DNA from 2 places in the Actimicrobium sp. CCC2.4 genome. Region 2 is predicted to be linked to the other one. Evidence: predicted binding sites of a transcription regulator. Region 2 holds the regulator's gene; the other holds the start of a gene.
What was found. The regulator FNR, encoded in region 2, switches genes on or off when oxygen is low (the NO sensors DNR and NnrR bind a similar motif). The targets are predictions, from matches to a motif close to TTGATNNNNATCAA.
Positions count from the first base shown of each region.

Region 1 (4,393 bases), 2.0 Mb from region 2:
GCTAGGAGCCTGTCGGACTTAGGGAGAATCGGCTGCAAAAATACCTGGACGGTCCATATTTCACCGCTTTCTTGGCCAATAGCTCGCTATTGGCACGGCGAAATCGGCAAAATCTGTCCTCGTCCAGCTATTTTTTCGCTTCGATTCCCTAAGTCCGACAGACTCCTAGTCCTGATCAACGCTAGTCGCCGCTTCCGGGTATAGCTCCGGCAGCAGGAACTGCAGCGCATCGAGTGGCAAGCCAAAACGCACGGGACCAAGCGGCGTGTCACTGACCAGCAAGCCGGTGGCCAGCATGCGCGATAAGAGGGAGCGTGCCGTCCGTTCACCCAGGCCAGTCAGCTGGCTAAATTCCCGACGCGATACCGGCCCGGCGGAAAAGACATGATGCAGCGGCAGGATGGCTTCGGCACGCATCGCCTTGTCCGTCGCAGCGCGAAAAGTAACCAGCGCATCGATGCGTATTTTCATGCTGTCCAGCGCCAGCATCCGGTGCATGAAATCGACCTGATCCAGACAGGTCTCCAGAAAAAAGTCGACCCATTCCAGCAATCCGGCGGTGCTCAGATTGCCGCGCCCGTCCAGGTCGTCGCGACGCGGCAGGTCGGCATTGTGCAGGCGCGCATAGTAACTGGGCACCGATCGCGCCAGCCCCCTGCTGGGCGACCAGAGTCCTTCAGACAGTGACCACAACGCGCAATGACTTTGCAATCGGACGGCCCGGCCATTGCCGTCGCGGAACGGATGCACCCATGCGGCGCGGTGATGCAGACACGCGATCGCGATCAGCCGTGTCTCCAGCGTCATCGGTTTGTCGTAGACCTGATCCATGCGTGAAAGGAAAGCCGGCAGCGCTGCAGCTGATGGCGGCACATGATGGCCGACTTCGACATCGACCGGACGCAGCTCGCCGGGTGCGATGACGGGCCCATCCTGCGTGGTGCGATCCTCGTCTGCCAGACGCGCGTACAAGGCACGGTGCGACGCCATCAACAAGGCGCTGGACATCGGCGACGTGCCCGCGCCAACCAGCGCTTCCAGCTCCCGCTCGGCATCGATATGCGCCACCGCCACCCGCTGCAAACGGGCGACTTCAGGCCGGCCGGAAAAATTCTTGCGCAACGCTTGCTCGATATGACGCGGATGCGTACCTTGTCCCTCGATGCGATTGCTGTAGTACGAACACATCGAGCGCACCAGCTCACGCAAGACCGCGCGTACCGACGGATGCGCCATCGCCGCCAGGCGGCTCGCAGAAACCGCCAGCCGGTTTGCCTTGTCGGATACGCCAGCCGGCAACACGGATGGAATCAACGGTTCGAACTGATGCGGGGAATCATACATAATTTGCCGACTTTTATTGATAATTAAATAATCGCTAAATCACTGATAAATATCATTATATATCTAGTCTCTATAGACAAATTCAGTTTTATTTGCCGACTTTTTTGCCGACTTGCCTTGTGCCTCTCCGGACGTAAAAAAACCGGCCACACCGGCCGGCTTGCATTGCACGACAACAGAATCAGAAGCGGTAACCGAGACCGACGCCGACCATCAGCGGATCGACCTGCAAGGCGCTGGCCTTGACGCCACTGATCATCAGATCGCTGCGGATCTGGACTTTCTTGATGTCGAGATTGAGCGACCAGTTCTTGTCGAGCTTGTAGTCGACGCCGGCTTGCAGCGCAAAACCGACGCTGCTGTTTTCAAGGCTGCCGGCACCACCGAGCAAATTGACGCTAGAGATGCGGGTGTAATTGACGCCGGCACCGACGTACGGGCTGAACTGTCTGTCCGGCATGAAGTGGTACTGCAACAGCAAGGTCGGTGGCAGGTGCTTGAAGGTGCCGACGTTATTGCCATCGAGATAGACCGTGTGTTTTTGCGGATAGGTCAGGACCAGTTCGGCGGCCAGATTCGGCGTGAAGAAGTACGAGATATCGACTTCGGGAATGGTTTTTTTCGAGACCGACAAGCGATCGGATGCACCGGCACCGCCGACAGGATCCGAATTGTCAGCCGGCGCCAGGTTGATGACGCGCGAGCGCACTTGCCACGGGCTTTGCTGCTGCGCCATCGCCTGGGTCGAAAAAAGTCCGAGGGCGCTGACGGCGAGGACAACTGCTGCTGATGTGTTCATGGTCGCTGCTTTCACTGGTGGTTGTTTGACCGGCCCAAGTGTAGTTTCGGCACCCTGCAAAAAAAATGATGCAGATCAAAAACCCTACAGTGAAGGCGGAGACTCCTCCCGGCCGACCCGCCCGTGAAAGACAGGCCGTTGCGAATACGTCTATGCTCATTGCTCATTCTGTCCCACACCACACCGGAAGCGACACCCATGACCCCGCTACTTACCCGCCTGCTACTTGCGCTCGGCGTCTTTTTTTCAGGAGGAAATGCCATGGCAACCGAAGAACCGGCACACACCGTGTCGATCAAGGAAGGATCATTCGAGGTACGCGATTATCCGGCACTGATCGCCGCCGAAGTGACCGTCAGCGGCAGCCGTAGCGATGCCGTCAGTAGCGGCTTCAAGCTGCTGGCCGGCTATATTTTTGGCGGCAATACACGCCAGCAACGCATCGCCATGACCGCACCGGTCCTGCAGGAAAACAGTGCTGGCATCGCGATCCCGATGACGGCACCCGTGACCCAGACGGCGCAGGGAAATCAATGGACCATCCGCTTCATGATGCCGGCAGCCTATACGCTGGAGAGCTTGCCGGTGCCGGACAATCCGCAGGTCCGCTTGCGCCTGCTGCCGGCCTCGCGCGTCGCCGTCGTACTGTTCTCCGGCCTGGCCGGCGAGGACAGCATCGTGCAGAAAACTGCCGACCTCGATGCCTTCGTCGCGCGTCGTCAGTTATCGGCAACCGGCCCGGCAACGCTGGCGCGCTATGACCCGCCGTGGACACCCTGGTTCATGCGGCGCAATGAATTGATGCTGCCACTGGCGCCCGCACAAAATTCTCAAAAGTAGTATTGCACTGCTACCCCGCTTCCTTGGCGAAGGACGATACTGACCTTCGCCGTCTTACACAGGAAGCCGCCATGCCAAAAATCATCCACACCATGATCCGTGTCCTTGACCCGGATCGCTCGCTGCAGTTCTATGGCGAAGGCTTCGATTTTGCCGTCTCGCACCGGCTCGACTATCCGGATTTTTCGCTGATCTATTTGCGCAATCCCGAAAGCGAATTCGAACTCGAACTGACCCACAACCGCGACCGCACCGAACCCTACACGCACGGCGACGGCTACGGCCATATCGGCATCGTCACCGATGACCTGCAGGCCATGCACGACAAGCTGTCCGCAATGGGCTGCGCCCCGGCGGCGATCAAGGAATTCAAACAGGACGGGACCCTGCTCGCGCGCTTTTTCTTTGTGCTCGATCCGGATGGCTACAAGATCGAAGTGCTGGAGAAATGGGGTCACTACCGCTGACACGGAAACTACCCGCACTGCCCTTCTGGATAACAACGATCAATGGAGACAACCATGGCTTTACCAGAACAACCAAAGCGCCGCCGCTTCCTGCACATTGCCTCGGCCGGCACCGTTGCCGGCGTCGCCACCGGCATCCCTGCACTATTTGTATCGAACCAGGCCGCTGCCGAAGCCGCCCTGGGCCGCGATGTCTTCGCGACACTGACCAGGATGGCGCGCGATATTTTCCCGCATGACCGTTTTGACGACGCGCTCTATGCGAAGGCCGTTGCGATCTACGGCGACCAGGTCAAAACCGATGCGGCGCTGCGCACGCTACTGGTCGATGGCGTCGCCGCGGCCAACAAGGCCAGTGCGCGTCCGTACCTCGACATCCCCGACGAATCCGCACGCGTGGCCATCCTGACCACGATGGCCGGTACGCCGTTCTTCCTCAAATTGCGCGGCGACCTGGTGGTCAGCCTGTACAACCAGCCTGCGGTCTGGGGCAAGCTTGGTTACCAGGGCCCCTCCGCCGAACTGGGCGGCTACATCAAGCGCGGCTTCAATGACCAGACCTGGATGGAGAACTTGTAACGCAGTACGGCATCAGCACGGCCCCTATAAAAACCAAGGAGACAGACGTGGCTGCAAAATTTGCTTTGAATGAAGAAGTCGTCGTGATCGTCGGATCAGGTGCCGGTGGCGGCACGCTGGGTAATGAACTGGCACAAAAAGGTATCAACGTGGTCGTGCTCGAAGCTGGCAAGCGGCATGAAATCAACGACTTTGAAAACGATGAATGGCCGATGTTCGACAAGATTTCGTGGCTGGACAAACGCACGACCTCCGGCACCTGGCGTATCGCCAAAGACTTCCCGAACCTGCCGACCTGGATCGTCAAGGCGGTCGGCGGATCGACCGTGCACTGGGCCGGTGCCTCGCTGCGTTTTCAGGAACA
Region 1 is NZ_CP133777.1:1,305,046-1,309,438, reverse strand. It holds gene RHM62_RS06080 (Fic family protein) at 166-1,344, opposite strand; gene RHM62_RS06075 (OmpW/AlkL family protein) at 1,526-2,143, opposite strand; gene RHM62_RS06070 (heme-binding protein) at 2,405-2,983, shown strand; gene RHM62_RS06065 (VOC family protein) at 3,055-3,450, shown strand; gene RHM62_RS06060 (gluconate 2-dehydrogenase subunit 3 family protein) at 3,505-4,029, shown strand; gene RHM62_RS06055 (GMC family oxidoreductase) at 4,077-4,393, shown strand, end outside.
Region 1: a site for FNR is predicted at 2,209-2,222, ahead of RHM62_RS06075 (OmpW/AlkL family protein). Genes of this name have one in related genera too.

Region 2 (4,393 bases):
GCTCATCGGTGCCGTCGCCAGTCTCGGTCTCGGTCCATGGGAATGGTTCTGGATCCTGTTCTATTCACTGGCGACTTACGGCAATGCCGGCTGGATGCGCGAGCAGGTCTGCAAGTACATGTGTCCGTATGCGCGCTTCCAGAGTTCGATGTTCGACAAGGACACGCTGATCATCACCTACGACACCGATCGTGGCGAGCCGCGTGGTCCGCGCAGCAAGAAAACCATCGCGCCCGCCGCCAAGGCACAAGGCGACTGCATCGATTGTTCGATGTGCGTGCAGGTCTGCCCGACCGGCATCGATATCCGCGATGGCTTGCAATACGAATGTATCGGTTGCGCGGCCTGCATTGATGCCTGCAATTCGGTGATGGCAAAGATCGATTTGCCGGCCGGCCTGATCCGCTATTCGACTGACCATGCGATCACCAAAAAATGGTCGTTCGCGCAGATGCAGGCCCGCGTGCTACGACCGCGCGTGCTGATCTACACCGCGATCCTGGCATTGATCATCAGCGCGTTTTTTGTCTCGCTGTTCATGCGCACGCCGCTGAAAATGGATGTGATCCGCGACCGCGGCAGCATGGGTCGGGAAGTCGAGGACGGCATGATCGAAAACGTCTACCGGCTGCAGATCATGAACACCGACGAAGCCCGCCATCACTTCAAGATTTCGGTTGCCGGCATCGATGGCATTGCGCTGGCGTCGCCCGACGAACTCGACCTCGAAGGCACCGGTTCGCGCGCGGTGCCGGTGCGGGTCCGGGTGGCGGCAGGCGAGGGCAGGCCGGGCTCGAACAAGATCAGCTTCACGCTGGTTGCGACCGACCACATCAACCAGAAGGTCACCGAAAAAGCAGTTTTTTTTGTGCCGCGCGGTGCCGGTCACGATGAGCACGACGACCATCATTAACAGGAGAACACCATGCATGCCTCAACCCTGATCCACAAACCCGCTCCCTGGTACAAGCACCGCTGGCCGTGGCTGCTGATGCTCGGCCCCTTCCTGGTCATTGTTGCCGGTTCGGTGACGATCTGGCTTGCCGTGACCCATCAGGATGCGCTGGTTGTCGACGACTACTACCAGCAGGGTAAGGCCATCAACCTGGACTTGCGGCGCGATCGCGTGGCGACGGCGATGGGTTTGTCATTCATTGGCCAGATCGATGCGGCCACCGATACGCTGAGCGGTACTCTGTTCGCCGCCGGCCCGCCACCGGCCGGAAAAATCCGCGTGCATCTGGCCCATCCGACCCTGCCGGAAAAGGATATCCGGCTGATCACTGCGCTGGATGACAGCGGACATTTTCAGGTAGCGCTGCCGCTGCTGGACCGCGCCGTCTGGCAGATCCTGATCGAGAGCCAACAGCGTGACTGGCGTCTCAATGGTGAATTGACATGGCCGGAGCAAAAAATCATGATGTTGAGCGCCGACGTGCCGCCGCACCAATAAAAAGGCCAGACCATGTTGCGACTAGTGATGACGATTTTGTGGCCCGCATTCCTCGCCGCGATTGCCGCGACCGGGCTGTTTTTTTCGCTGTTTGATCCGTCTGAATTGCTGCTGCGCTTCAGTGTTGCAACCGGCTTGCCCGACATTGCCTGGTACACGATCGGCTTTTTTTCAAGCTGGCTGTTCTGTGCGTTGTCGAGCTTGCTGACGCTCTATCTGATGCAGGTGCCGGATGACCGGACCCTGCCGTTCTGAGGCCGATAGTTACATCGGTGTGCAATGCGTCGTCCCGGCTGCCAGCGCCCTGAGTGTTGTCGCATCGGTGAGCCGGACTTCGCGCTTGTCGACTTCCAGCCAGCCCTGTTTCTTGAAGCGCGACAGCAAGCGGCTGATGCTCTCGATGGTCAGGCCGAGGTAATTGCCGATATCTTCGCGCGACATGCGCAACTGGAAGCTGGTCGCCGAATAACCGCGCGTCGCATAACGCGACGACAGGTTCACGAGGAAAGCCGCGAAGCGCTGCTCGGCGCGCATGTTACCGAGCAGTAGCATCACGTTCTGCTCGCGCATGATTTCCTGACTCATGATGCGATGAAAGTGATGCAGCAGGCGCGGGATTTCGCCGAACAATTCTTCGAGCCGGGCAAACGGAATCTCGCACACTTCGCTGTCTTCGAGCGCCACTGCATCGCAATGATGTCGCTCGGTACTGATCGCATCCATGCCGAGCAGCTCGCCGGCCATCTGGAATCCGGTGATATGGGTGTCGCCGCCGGGATTGATCTGAAAGGTCTTGAAGTGGCCGAAGCGGATCGCGTACAGGTTGCGAAACGGATCCTCCATCCGGTACAGGGCTTCGTCGCGCTGGATGCGGCGACGCCGTCCGATGATCTGGTCGAGCCGGTTGATGTCGCCTTCGTCGAGGCCCATCGGCAGGCACAACTGGTGCAGGCTGCAGCTCGCGCAACTAGCCTTGATGGCATGAATGGTTTGCGCGGGCGTGGGAGAGTAGGTCAGTGGTTGGGTCATGGCTTTGTATGTATCACAAAAGCACGGTCAAAGACCGATCTTGGCTGCAAATGACGACATCAAGCAGACCGGATGGGATCAAATCAGCGTTTCTCGAGCACCGTAAATAGCATCATCCCGGCCAGCATCGCCGCGACAAACAGCAACGCCTGCTGCCCGCCGCCGGCCAGCGAAGCCAGTGCCGGACCCGGGCAGTAACCGGCTAGTCCCCAACCGACGCCAAACGTGAGCGAGCCCAGCACCAGCCGGCGATCGATGTCGCGCGAGGTCGGGATCTGCAATGCGTCGCCGAAGTAGGCCTTCGCCCGGCTTGCGGTCAGGCGGAACGTCAACAGTCCGACCAGGATCGCACCGCCCATGACCAGTCCGAGCGACGGGTCCCAGTTGCCGGTGATGTCAAGAAAGCCGATCACTTTTGCAGGGTCGGTCATGCCCGACAGGATCAGGCCAAGGCCGAACACTAGGCCGGCCAGCAATGCCAGTAGCAGTTTCATCATCATTTCCTCAAGCCAGCACGTGGCGAACAATATAAACACAGGCAAACCCGGCCAGCATGAAGGCCGCCGTTGCCACCATCGAGCGTGGCGACAGGCGCGCCAGTCCGCACACACCATGACCGCTGGTGCAGCCCGCGCCATAGCGGGTGCCGAGTCCGACCAGCAGGCCGGCGACGATTAGCGTGAGATTGCCGGCCTCGACGTGTACTTCAGGTAACGGTGCGAACAGACGCCAAACCAACGGTGCGGCAAGCAGCCCGAGCACGAACACCGCACGCCATCCGATATCGCCACGCACGGGCCGCAACAGGCCACCGAGGATGCCGCTGATGCCGGCGATCCGGCCATTGAAAAACAGCAGCATCGCTGCAGCGATCCCGATCAATACCCCGCCGGCCAGCGAGGTCCACGGGGTGAAATGTATCCAGTCTATGGTCATGGTGTCGTTCCGTTTTCAGATTGGCAAAATTGTTCGATCAGTACTTGCATCACCGCCAGCGCCTGCGTGCTGGCGATGCGGTAAAAGATTTGCTTGCCCTCACGCCGCGTGCTGACCAGCGCTTCGGCACGCAGGATGGTGAGTTGCTGCGATAGCGTCGGCTGGCGTATCCCGGTCAGGGTTTCGAGCTCGCCGACGCAGTATTCGCCCTGGCCGATCTGGCACAGCAACAGCAAGCGGGTCGGATTGGAGAGCGCCTTGAGCAAGGCCGCCGCCTGGACAGCGGAGGCTTGCAGCTGGTCTAGCGGAATGGGGGGAGCGGACATGGAGAGGTGACGAAATTTAAAAACACATTATATGGATTTATATTTCGTTTGAAGGATTTATTTTGCGGGGGGGGGCAAGTGTCTGATGAGGCTGCAAGTTAGGTGAGCACGGCTTTTTGTGCTCACGTGCGCGGAACGACGGTGCTGGTTAATTCGGACTTTGGCGGTGCATTCGCGTGGGCACGGTGAGGCTGTGCGCCGCACCCCCAAACCGGACATTTCTATTTTGCTCCAACAGGGTGGGCACGGCTGCTTGTGCCCACGCGCGCGCATCGGAGATACCGGTCAATTCTGCTGGTTCGGTGGTGCATTCGCGTGGGCACGGTACAGCCGTGCCCACGCACCGGGCTTCGGGCTTACGCGGCTGTTGCGAATAGCTTGTCGTAGGCCGCCAGCAAGGTCTGGTGCATCGCGCTGCCTTCCATGTCGGGACCCAGCGTGGCCAGTCCGAAAAAGTATTCGCTGCGGTCGAGCAGGGCGGTGGCCTGGCGGACGGTGTCGGCACCGTACAGCAGCACCAGGGCGCGCTGGTAGTCCTCGTCCTGTCCGAGTTGCACCAGACTGTCGATGCAGCGATAGACCAGCCGGCGTGCCGGGTTCATCTGCTTGTACTGGTGAATCCAGTCGCAGCCTTCGCGGATCGCTTCGT
Region 2 is NZ_CP133777.1:3,413,217-3,417,609, reverse strand. It holds gene ccoG (cytochrome c oxidase accessory protein CcoG) at 1-913, shown strand, start outside; gene RHM62_RS15695 (FixH family protein) at 926-1,453, shown strand; gene RHM62_RS15690 (hypothetical protein) at 1,466-1,708, shown strand; gene fnr (fumarate/nitrate reduction transcriptional regulator Fnr) at 1,718-2,482, opposite strand; gene RHM62_RS15680 (DUF6691 family protein) at 2,566-2,976, opposite strand; gene RHM62_RS15675 (YeeE/YedE family protein) at 2,987-3,418, opposite strand; gene RHM62_RS15670 (metalloregulator ArsR/SmtB family transcription factor) at 3,415-3,744, opposite strand; gene ycaO (30S ribosomal protein S12 methylthiotransferase accessory factor YcaO) at 4,101-4,393, opposite strand, start outside.